Actinospica robiniae DSM 44927: one gene and its partners. The protein of the gene in region 1 interacts with the protein of each later gene in a pairwise test. Links are inferred from orthologs where the notes say so. Each region holds a gene or a part of one and is shown on either strand. Other genes may lie near its edges.

Evidence for each region.
Region 2: the proteins of dnaE (region 1) and ACTRO_RS24135 interact in binary tests that used the Escherichia coli proteins (3 or more experiments, as listed by UniProt). The link is inferred for Actinospica robiniae DSM 44927 from one-to-one orthologs.
Region 3: the proteins of dnaE (region 1) and rplL interact in binary tests that used the Escherichia coli proteins (3 or more experiments, as listed by UniProt). The link is inferred for Actinospica robiniae DSM 44927 from one-to-one orthologs.

Annotation. Positions count from the first base shown.
Region 1 is NZ_KI632511.1:6,943,143-6,947,429, forward strand. What follows is about bases 144-4,285. They hold dnaE (DNA polymerase III subunit alpha), read left to right. Parts: upstream 144-494; coding sequence 495-4,085; downstream 4,086-4,285. Other genes in these bases: ACTRO_RS50510 (DUF6348 family protein), read left to right, coding at 144-405; ACTRO_RS29840 (maleylpyruvate isomerase family mycothiol-dependent enzyme), read left to right, coding at 4,188-4,285. In the rest of the region: more of ACTRO_RS50510, read left to right, coding at 1-143; more of ACTRO_RS29840, read left to right, coding at 4,286-4,287. UniProt on the Escherichia coli protein: DNA polymerase III is a complex, multichain enzyme responsible for most of the replicative synthesis in bacteria. This DNA polymerase also exhibits 3' to 5' exonuclease activity. The alpha chain is the DNA polymerase catalytic subunit.
Region 2 is NZ_KI632511.1:5,686,698-5,689,856, forward strand. What follows is about bases 138-3,151. They hold ACTRO_RS24135 (DNA polymerase III subunit gamma and tau), read right to left. Parts: upstream 2,760-3,151; coding sequence 516-2,759; downstream 138-515. Other genes in these bases: ACTRO_RS24130 (YbaB/EbfC family nucleoid-associated protein), read right to left, coding at 138-389. Outside these bases: recombination mediator RecR, read right to left, coding at 1-22; more of ACTRO_RS24130, read right to left, coding at 54-137. UniProt on the Escherichia coli protein: Part of the beta sliding clamp loading complex, which hydrolyzes ATP to load the beta clamp onto primed DNA to form the DNA replication pre-initiation complex.
Region 3 is NZ_KI632511.1:5,432,254-5,435,379, reverse strand. The notes cover bases 146-3,126. They hold rplL (50S ribosomal protein L7/L12), read left to right. Parts: upstream 146-1,433; coding sequence 1,434-1,820; downstream 1,821-3,126. Other genes in these bases: rpoB (DNA-directed RNA polymerase subunit beta), read left to right, coding at 2,632-3,126; rplJ (50S ribosomal protein L10), read left to right, coding at 828-1,349; ACTRO_RS22975 (SCO4651 family lipoprotein), read left to right, coding at 146-442. Outside these bases: more of ACTRO_RS22975, read left to right, coding at 1-145. UniProt on the Escherichia coli protein: The binding site for several of the GTPase factors involved in protein synthesis (IF-2, EF-Tu, EF-G and RF3). Is thus essential for accurate translation.

The DNA of each region.
Region 1 (4,287 bases):
CCGGTGCCGAAGGCGTTCACCGCCGTGCGTTACTACGCACTGCTCATTCCACTGCCGCCCGGCCGAACCGAGCCGGTGTTCCCGAACGTGCGGCTCGATCTCGATGAGCCGGCCGCGGGCGAGGTAGCCGGCCACGGGCCTGGTCATCAGCACGACGACGCCTGCGCCGGAGCGTGCCAGTGCGGCGGGTGCCTCGACGGCGAACATCCGGGCTTCGCGCTGCCCGCCCCCTACCTCATCGAGCAACTCTCCGACGATGAGCGCACCCGGCTCGTGCGCGTCAGCACCGACGTGATGGTGATCGCCGAGGGAGTGGGCAACTTCCTGCTCGCCGAAGTGCTTCGGAAGCGCTGGCCGGCGGCGCAGGTGCTCGGCGACCGGGACCCGCGGCTACGGGTCGGCTGAGCCCGGCGGGGCCCGGGCTCAGCCCATCTCTGGAAGCACTAAGGTGGAGTCGGCCCGCGTCAGCCACGTAAGAACGGAGCTCCCCGACCGTGTCTTCCGACTCCTTCGTCCACCTGCACGTCCACACCGAGTATTCCAAGCTGGACGGTGCGGCCAAGATGAAGCCGCTGGTCGCGGAGGCGGCGCGGCTGGGCATGCCCGCGGTCGGGATGTCCGACCACGGCAACATGTTCGGCGCCTACGACCTGTGGAAGACGGCCAAGGACGCCCGGGCCTCGGGTGCCGATATCAAGCCCATCATCGGCATCGAGGCGTACGTCGCGCCGGAGTCGCGGTTCACCAAGAAGCCGGTGTTCTGGGGCGGTCCGGCGCACCTGCGGCCGTCTGCGGGCGGGGACGACGAGGAAGAGGGCGGCAAGGACGTCTCCGGGCGGGGCGCCTACACCCACATCACCATGCAGTCGGTCAACGCGACCGGGCTGCGCAACCTGTTCAAGATCTCCTCCATCGCCTCGTTCGAGGGCTTCTACAAGGCCCCGCGGATGGACCGCGAGCTGATCTCGCAGCACGCCGAGGGCATCGTCGCCACCACCGGCTGCCCCTCCGGCGAGGTGCAGACCCGGCTGCGGCTCGGCCAGTTCGACGAGGCGGTCAAGGCGGCCTCGGCCTACCAGGACATCTTCGGCAAGGACCACTACTTCCTCGAGCTGATGGACCACGACCTCGGCATCGAGCGCCAGGTGCGCGACGGCCTGCTCGAGATCGGCCGCAAGCTCGGGATCCCGCCGCTGGCCACCAACGACTCGCACTACATCACCGAGGACCAGGCCCCCGCGCACGACGCGATGCTGGCCATCGGCGTCGGCCGCAACCTCGACGACCCCACCCGCTTCCGCTTCAACGGCACCGGCTACTACATCAAGCCGGCCGAGGACATGCGCCGGCTGTTCGACTCCGTGCCCGGCGCCTGCGACAGCTCGCTGCTGATCGCCGAGATGGTAGCCCCGGACGCGTACGACGAGGTCTTCGCCGAGAACAAGTCCTGGATGCCGCAGTTCCCGGTGCCCGAGGGCGAGACCCAGGCGTCCTGGCTGCGCAAGGAGGTCTACGCCGGAGCGCACCGCCGGTTCGGGCCGGAGCTGAGCCAGGAGTACGCGGACCGGATCGAGCTCGAGCTCGCGCTGATGGAGCGGATGGACTTCAGCGCGTACTTCCTCATCGTCGGTGACATCTGCCAGTACGCCAAGCGCACCGGCATCGCGCTCGGCCCGGGCCGAGGCTCGGCCACCGGCTCGATGGTCGCCTACTGCCTGCGCATCACCGAGCTCGACCCGATCGAGCACGCGCTGCTGTTCGAGCGGTTCCTGAACCCCGAGCGCATCTCGCCCCCCGACATCGACCTCGACTTCGCGGACGACCGGCGCGACGAGATGCTGCGCTACGTCACCGACAAGTACGGCGCCGAGTGCGTGGCGCAGGTCAACACCTTCGGCCGGATCAAGACCAAGCAGGCGATCAAGGACGCGTCCCGGATCCTGGGCTACCCCTTCGCCCTCGGCGAGAAGATCACCAAGGCGCTGCCGCCGCCGGTGATGGCCAAGGACATCCCGATCTACGGCATCTTCGACGAGAAGCACGACCGGTACAAGGAAGCCGGCGAGATCCGCTCGCTCTACGACGCGGACCCGGACGTGAAGAAGGTCATCGACACCGCACGCGGCGTCGAGGGCATGATGCGCAACTTCGGCGTGCACGCGTGCGCCGTCATCATCGGCTCGCAGCCGCTGACCAACGCCGTCCCGCTGCACCAGCGGGAGAAGGACGGCGCGGTCATCACCGGGTTCGAATACCCGAGCTGCGAGGCCATGGGCCTGCTGAAGATGGACTTCCTGGGGCTGCGCAACCTCAAGGTCATCTCCGACGCGATCGCGCTGATCAAGGTGAACCACGGGGTCGAGATCGACCTCGAGACGCTGGAGCTGCAGGACGACAAGACCTTCGAGCTGATGTCCCGCGGCGACACGCTCGGGGTGTTCCAGCTCGACAACTCGGGCATGCGCAACCTGCTCAAGTCGATGGGCGTGACCAAGTTCGGCGACATCGCGGCCGTGCTCGCGCTCTACCGGCCGGGCCCGATGGAAGCGAACTCGCACATCAACTACGCCGAGCGCAAGAACGGCCGGCAGGAGGCCACCCCGATCCACCCGGAGCTGGCCGAGGTGCTCGAGCCGATCCTGGGGGAGACCTACGGCCTGGTGGTCTACCAGGAGCAGGTCATGGCGATCGCGCGGAACCTGGCCGGCTACTCGCTGGGCGGCGCCGACCTGCTGCGCCGGGCGATGGGCAAGAAGAAGAAGGAGATCCTGGACGCCGAGTTCGAGCGCTTCTCCGCCGGCATGGCGGACAACGGCTACTCGAAGGAGGCGATCCAGTCCGTCTGGGACGTGCTCGTGCCCTTCTCCGGGTACGGATTCAACAAGTCGCACACCGCCGGCTACGGCATCGTCTCGTTCTGGACCGCGTACCTGAAGGCCAACTACCCGGTCGAGTTCATGGCCGCGCTGCTCACCTCGACCGGTGGCGACAAGGACAAGTCGGCCGTCTACCTGGCCGAATGCCGGCGCATGGGCATCCGGGTGCTGCCGCCGGACGTGAACGACTCGGCCCACCAGTTCACCCCGGTCGGCGCCGACATCCGCTTCGGCCTCGGCGCCGTGCGCAACGTCGGCGAGAACGTGGTGGACGCGATCATCCGGGCGCGCAAGTCGAAGGGCACGTACACCTCGTTCGGCGACTTCCTGGACAAGGTCGAGCTGGTCGTGTGCAACAAGCGCGCGGTCGAGTCGCTGATCAAGTCCGGCGGGTACGACTCGCTCGGCCACCCCCGGCGCGCCCTGATCGAAGTGCACGAATCCGCGGTCGACTCGGTGATCAGCCTGAAGAAGGCCGAGGCCTTCGGCCAGGACTCGCTGTTCGGCGAGCTCGGCGCGGACGAGCCCGACGCCGGCTCCTTCGGCGGCGCCGCGATCGCGCAGGACGCGCCGGAGTGGAGCAAGAAGGTCCTGCTCAGCTACGAGCGGGAGATGCTCGGCCTCTACGTCTCCGACCACCCGCTCGGCGGCGCGGAGCCGCTGCTGGCCCGCAACCGCGATCTGTCCATCCCGGATCTGCTGGAGAACGAGCGGACCGAGGGTCCGGTGCGTATCGCCGGCCTGATCACGAAGGTCGACCGCAAGGTCAACCAGCGTGGCGAGACGTGGGCGGCCGTGGTGGTCGAGGACCTCGACGCGAGTATCGACGTGCTCTTCTTCCCGCAGGCCTACCAGCTGTACATGGACGAGCTGCGTCCGGACGCCGCGGTCTCGGTGCTCGGCAACCTCAAGGAGCGCGACGGGGTCAAGTCGGTGATGGGCAAGGAGCTCGCCCCGCTGGACATCTCCACCGTCGGCTCCGACATGCCGGTGCTGCTCACGCTGCGCGAGCGGCGGGTCAACGCCCAGTCCGTGGCCGAGCTCAAGCGGATCCTGGAGACCTACCCGGGCGGCCAGCGGGTGCAGCTGAACGTCGTCGGCAGCGACACGACGGCGAAGTACGCGCTGCCGGCCTACCGGGTGGACGCGGGCAACGGCTTCTACTCCGAGGTCAAGGCCCTGTTCGGCCCGGGGGTCATGGCCGCGTGACGCGCGGCCGGCGGGCGGCGGCGCCTGTCCGACGTGCGGCTACGACGGGCGGCACGGCCTGACCTGTCCGATTTTGTCGGTAGCGGGTGATTGACTCGATGTATGGAGACCACACGCCTTCGAGCCGATCTGAACCACGAGTTCCAGCTGCTGCGCGCGGCGATCGCCAGTGCCGAGCGTTCGGCGAAGGTGCCGTGCTGTC
Region 2 (3,159 bases), 1.3 Mb from region 1 along the record:
CCTGGACCACGCCCTCGTACATGCCGATCCTTCTTGTCGATTCGCCCGAGGGCCTAGAAGCCCAGCGGGAACGAGGCGCCGCCCGGGCCGCCGAGGCCGCCGCCCTGGCCCAGCTGCGAGAGCGGGCCGAGCTTGTCCTGCTGCAGCGCGTCGGACTTCCGGTTCGCGTCGTGGATGGCCGCGATGATCAGGTCGGCAAGGGTCTCGGTGTCCTGCGGGTCGGCCGCCTCCGGCGAGATCTTCAGACCCTTGATCTCGCCGAGTCCGCTGACCGTGGCCTCGACCAGGCCGCCGCCGGCGCTGCCGGTCACCGTCTGCTCGCCCAGCTCCTGCTGCGCCGCCAGCATCTGCTCCTGCATCTGCTGGGCCTGCTGGACCAGCGCTCCCATGTCGAATCCTTCTGGAAACACCGTCGTCGCTCCCTTGTCTTCCGTGCGGCGGCCGCGGGAGGCGGCCGGTCCCTGTCTCGACGAGCCTACGGGGCCCGGAGCTTGTGCGGCTGCGGGCGGCCCGTCTCAATCAGTGCCCTGCATCTCCTCGAGCAGGTTGGCGCCGAGCTCCCGAACCAGCAGGTCGCGGGCCGAGGGACCGGGGCCGAGGCTGACCGCGGCCCGGTCGTCCATCCGCACCAGACCCGCCTCGAACGGGTCCTCCTCCTCGGCCGGCTCGGGCGCCGTGGCGAGGGGTGGCCTGGACTGGGCCGGCGGCGCGGTGGCGGCGGACACGGCCGAAGAGACGTTCGGAGCCGGGGGCATGGCCGGGGCCGCGGCGGAGCCGGCGGCGTACGGCGCGCCCGGAGCGGGCCGGTCCGGCGGCGGATGGGTCGGGGGCGTACCCGGCCCGTCGATGCGCGCTTCGGGGCCGGCCGCGGGCATCGCCGACGCGGGCGCGGCGGCCTGCGGCGCAGCGTTCTGCGACGGGGCGCCGAAACCGCCGGAAGCCGGGCCCGCACTCGGATTCTGGGCGGCCGGACCCGAGCCGAAGCCCTGGCTCGCCGGACCCGGTGCCGCCGGGCCGCCGGACCCGAAGCCCGGGCCGCCGTGCCCCGGCCCGCCGCCCGGCCCGAATCCCTGGCTCTGCCCCGATCCCGACCCGGCGCCCGGATCGACGAGCGCGTCGATCCGCCACTCGCCGCCGAAGATCTGGCGCAGCACCTGACGCAGCGTCTCCTCGCGGTTGGACCCGGCGAAGCTGTCGCGCAGGCCGGCGCTGTTGAAGCCGATCTGCAGCACCCGCCCCTCGACCCCGACCACGTTGGCGTTGGCCGAGATCATGGTCCAGGCGACCCGGCTCTGCGACTTCACCAGCTCGAGGATCTCGGGCCAGCGGGCGCGTATGGCGGACACGTCGCCCGCGGGCGCGGGCGACGCACTCGGCGCGGGGCCGGCGGACGGCGCCGCCGCGGCGGGGGCGGCCGGGGCCGCGGGCTCGCGCCACGGTGCGGCGCCGAGCGTCGAGGAGGGCGGGGCGGGAGCCGGCGGCGCCGGGGCCGGCGCGGCCATCGCGGCGGGCACCGGGGCGGCCGCGGCGGGCTGCGCCGGGGGTTGCTCGGCCGCGGCGCCCGGCGCGGGCACGTACCCGGCCGGAGCCGCCGCCGCGGTGGCGCCGAAGCGCTCGAGCCGTTCCAGCCGCGTCGCCATGGCCCGGGCGGAATCCTCGGCGCCGGGCAACAGGATCCGCGCGAAGACGAGTTCGAGCAGCAGCCGGGGCGCGGTGGCGCCGCGCATCTCGGTGAGCCCGGTGTTGGCCAGGTCCGCGGCCCGGGAGAGCTCGGCCTGGCCGAAGCCCGCGGCCTGCTCGGACATCCGGGCCATCCGGTCGGCCGGCACCGAGATCAGGCCCTTGCCCGCGGCGTCCGGCACCGCCTGCAGGATGAGCAGGTCGCGCAGCCGCTCGAGCAGGTCGCCGAGGAAGCGGCGCGGGTCGTGCCCGCCCTCGACCACGCGGTCGACGATCTCGAACGCGGCGGCGCCGGAGCGGGCCGCGAGCGCGGAGACCGCCTCGTCGAGCAGCGCCGAGTCGGTGTAGCCGAGCAGCGCGGCGGCGGCCTGGTAGCTCACGCCGTTCTCGTCCGCGCCGGCCAGCAGCTGGTCCATGACCGAGAGGGAGTCGCGCACCGACCCCGCCCCCGCCCGCACGACCAGCGGCAGCACCTCGGGCTCGACCTTGATCTGCTCCTGCTCGCACAGGTGCGCCAGGTAGTCGCGCAACGTGCCGGGCGGGACCAGCCGGAAGGGGTAGTGATGCGTACGCGAGCGGATGGTGCCGATGACCTTTTCCGGCTCCGTGGTCGCGAAGATGAACTTGAGGTGCGGCGGAGGCTCCTCGACCACCTTGAGCAGCGCGTTGAACCCGGCCGAGCTCACCATGTGGGCCTCGTCCAGGATGTAGATCTTGTAGCGCGACTCGACCGGCGCGAAGAACGCCCGCTCGCGCAGATCCCGCGCGTCGTCCACACCGCCGTGCGAGGCCGCGTCGATCTCGATCACGTCGAGCGACCCCGCCGCCCCGCGGGCCAGGCCCACACAGGACCTGCACACGCCGCACGGCGTCGGCGTCGGCCCCTGCTCGCAGTTCAGGCAGCGCGCCAGGATGCGCGCGCTGGTGGTCTTGCCGCACCCGCGCGGCCCGCTGAAGAGATAGGCGTGATTGACCCGCTGGTTGCGCAGCGCCTGCTGCAGCGGTCCGGTCACGTGCTCCTGCCCGATGACCTCTTCGAAGGTCTCGGGGCGATACCGGCGGTAGAGCGCTAGCGACACGCTTGTGAGCCTAGCCGCTTCCGCCGACAACAATGCGAAAGACCCCTCGCGCACCCGCCAGAGCCTGCCTACCCTTGCTGCATTCCTGCCCTGGGGGGGTTCGGTGGGATGACGCCACACGAGGGGTCCGGGAACAGGATAGCCCAGAAATCAGAGTGGCGGAGCACCCCCGATCGTCGGGTAAGCTACCCCACGGAGGATTCGCCTAGTGGCCTAGGGCGCACGCTTGGAAAGCGTGTTGGGGGCAACCCCTCACGAGTTCAAATCTCGTATCCTCCGCCCCAGGGACAGCCCCTGACCTGCGAAAGCAATGGTCAGGGGCTGTTTCGTCAATGGGCCGAAAACCGCCCGGGGCCGGCCCCGAAGGTGGCATGGCGCACCATCGCGGTTGCGCGCGCGG
Region 3 (3,126 bases), 1.5 Mb from region 1 along the record:
GGGCTCGCTCTCCACGATCCTGAGTCAGGCCAAGAACTACGACCCGACCACGCAGCTGTCCGCGCTGCTGGCCACCGGCGACGTCAGCGAGGTGGGCCAGGAGACGGTGGACGGCCGGCAGGCCACGCACTACTCCGGCACGCTCACCTCGGCCCAGGTGCTGGCCCTCGGCAGCAGCCAGGCGCACCTGACGGCCGATCAGGTCGCCCAGCTGCAGAGCGAGTTCAAGGCGGCCGGCATCAAGTCCGAGGCCATCGACCTCTGGGTCGCCGCGGACAAGCTGCCGGTCGAGATCAAGATCGCGCAGCAGGCGAGCACCACCTCGGTGAAGATGGACATGCACCTGTCCGACTGGGGCGCGAAGGTGAACATCGGCGCGCCGCCGGCGGACCAGGTCTTCGACCTCACCGGCAAGCTCGGCTCGATCGGCATGGGCGGCTGATCCGATCCCGTCCGATGATCGCAGGATCCGGCCCGCGCCGCTCACGGCGCGGGCCGGATCGCGTTCGAGGCGCGTTCCGGGGCGGGGAGGGCGCCGGAGAGGAGACCGCGGGGCGGGCGATTTGCCCTGTGTGCGGGCCGCGGGTTAGCCTTGACCCGATCCGATGACCGCTGGTCGCTGCTCGCGTTCGCGTAGAGCAGTCGAAGGTCCTGCGACCGCAGGTGGCCCGCGCAGGTGTATGTAGGTGAGCTTACGACTCGATCGCCCGAGTCGGCCCTGACCCCGTGCGCCCGCGCATGGGGTTTTCTTGTTGCCGCAGCATCTCCGCCCGCCGTGATACGCGGGACCGACGGTCCTCACACACCACCGTCCCGGAAGGAGGGCCATGGCGAAGGCTGAGCGTCAGGCCGCCGTCGAGGAGCTCACGGCTCAGTTCCGTGAGTCCAACGCGGCCGTGCTGACCGAGTACCGCGGGCTCACCGTGAAGCAGCTCAAGGAGCTGCGTCGCGCCCTGGGTGCGGACACGCAGTACGCCGTCGTGAAGAACACCCTGACCCAGCGTGCGGCCAGCGAGGCCGGCATCGAGGGTCTCAACGACCTGCTGGCCGGGCCGTCCGCGATCGCCTTCATCAAGGGCGACGCGGTCGAGGCCGCCAAGGGTCTGCGTGACTTCGCGAAGGCCAACCCGCTGCTGGTGATCAAGGGTGGCGTGATGGACGGCAAGCCGCTGTCCGCCACCGAGGTCACCAAGCTCGCCGACCTCGAGTCCCGCGAGGTTCTGCTGGCCAAGGCCGCCGGCGCCATGAAGGCGTCCCTGGCCAACGCCGCTGCGCTGTTCCAGGCCCCGCTCACGCAGTTCGCCCGCACCGCGGACGCCCTGCGCGCGAAGGTCGAGCAGAACGGCTGAGCTGCCGTCCAACCCCCGGGCAGCGCGACACCTCACGGTGCACCGCCGCCCGACCCCGATTCGTAGTACCGAAAGGAAGTCATCATGGCGAAGCTGAGCAACGACGAGCTGCTTGAGTCGTTCAAGGAAATGACGCTGATCGAGCTCTCCGAGTTCGTCAAGCTGTTCGAAGAGGTCTTCGACGTCAAGGCCGCCGCCCCGGCCGCCGCCGTCGTGCAGGCCTCCGGTGGCGGCGAGGCCGCCGCCGAGGTCGAGGAGCAGGACGAGTTCGACGTCATCCTCGAGTCCGCCGGCGACAAGAAGATCCAGGTCATCAAGGTCGTGCGCGAGCTGACCTCGCTCGGCCTGAAGGAGGCCAAGGACCTCGTCGACAGCGCGCCGAAGGCGCTGCTGGAGAAGGTCAACAAGGAGGCCGCCGAGAAGGCCAAGGCCGACCTCGAGGCCGTCGGCGCGGGCGTCTCGGTCAAGTAGTTCCAAATAGCCGCCCTGCGCCCTCCACGGGGCGTAGGACAGCTTGCCGCAGGGCCGTATCGGGTGGATCGCCCCACCCGATACGGCCCTGTGCCGTTTCCCGGCAGTCGTCTCCCGGCGGCTGCCTTCCGCCGTCCCCGGTCCCGGCCGCCGCACCGCCCCCGAGGGCCCCTGGCGCCCCTGGCGCGCCGCCGCTCGACCGTGTGGACTTCCACGGCCCCGTACGCGGCCCCCGGGCCGAGGCGGCGCGCCCTACGGGCGTCTCCGGGCCAGTATCGCGACCCCTGTTCTCCATCCGCCTTGGAATTCGTCCCCGAAGCGGCGAGTGATCTCGTCGGGCCGCGGGTACACCCTCGTCTGGACGAGTCCGCGGGTTGCCGATTTGGGCCGGTAGAGACGTCAAGGGGCTTGTCACTCTTGACGAAACGGCTCCGGCGCGCAATTCTCTGGTCGTCTGCACGAGACGCGGCGGTCCCTCATGGGCAGCGCAAGCCGGGGCTGGCCGCCCGCGTCTCCGACACGGTTCACGCGTGTTGCGCCGTCTTCTGCCACGGCCGCGCGGGGAACGTGTCCAGCGCACTGCCGAGCGGCTCTGAACTGGGCTTTCATAAAGCCCGCGAGTCGGACTCGACAGCAGTTGGCCTTTCGGCTACACTGCTCGTTTGCGCTGCCTTCTACCGTATGAGCACGTTCCGGAGTCGGCCGGTCACCCCCTCCACGGGTGTCGGTCTTGTCGAGTTCTCCGGTTCCGTGCCCGATCGGGCACCGGTGGCGCGAAGTGAGTCCGAGCCCTCGGAAGGACCCCGTCACCTTGGCCACCGCCGCCCCGCACGCCGTGAACGGTAATAACACCAGCACCGCCCCCCGCCGTGTCTCTTTCGCCAAAATCCGCGAACCGCTCGAGGTTCCGAACCTGCTGGCGCTCCAGACCGAGAGCTTCGACTGGCTGGTGGGCAACCAGGCATGGAAGGACCGGGTCGCTGCCCAGCAGGCGGCCGGCCTGGAAGTACCGACCACCTCCGGTCTGGAGGAGATCTTCGAGGAGATCTCCCCGATCGAGGACTTCTCCGGGTCGATGTCCCTGACCTTCCGCGACCACAGGTTCGAGCCCGCCAAGTACTCGATCGACGAGTGCAAGGAGCGGGACTTCACCTTCGCCGCGCCGCTGTTCGTCACCGCCGAGTTCACCAACAACGAGACCGGCGAGATCAAGAGCCAGACGGTCTTCATGGGCGACTTCCCGCTCATGACCAACAAGGGCACCTTCATCATCAACGGCACCGAGCGTGTCGTGGTGTCCCAGCTG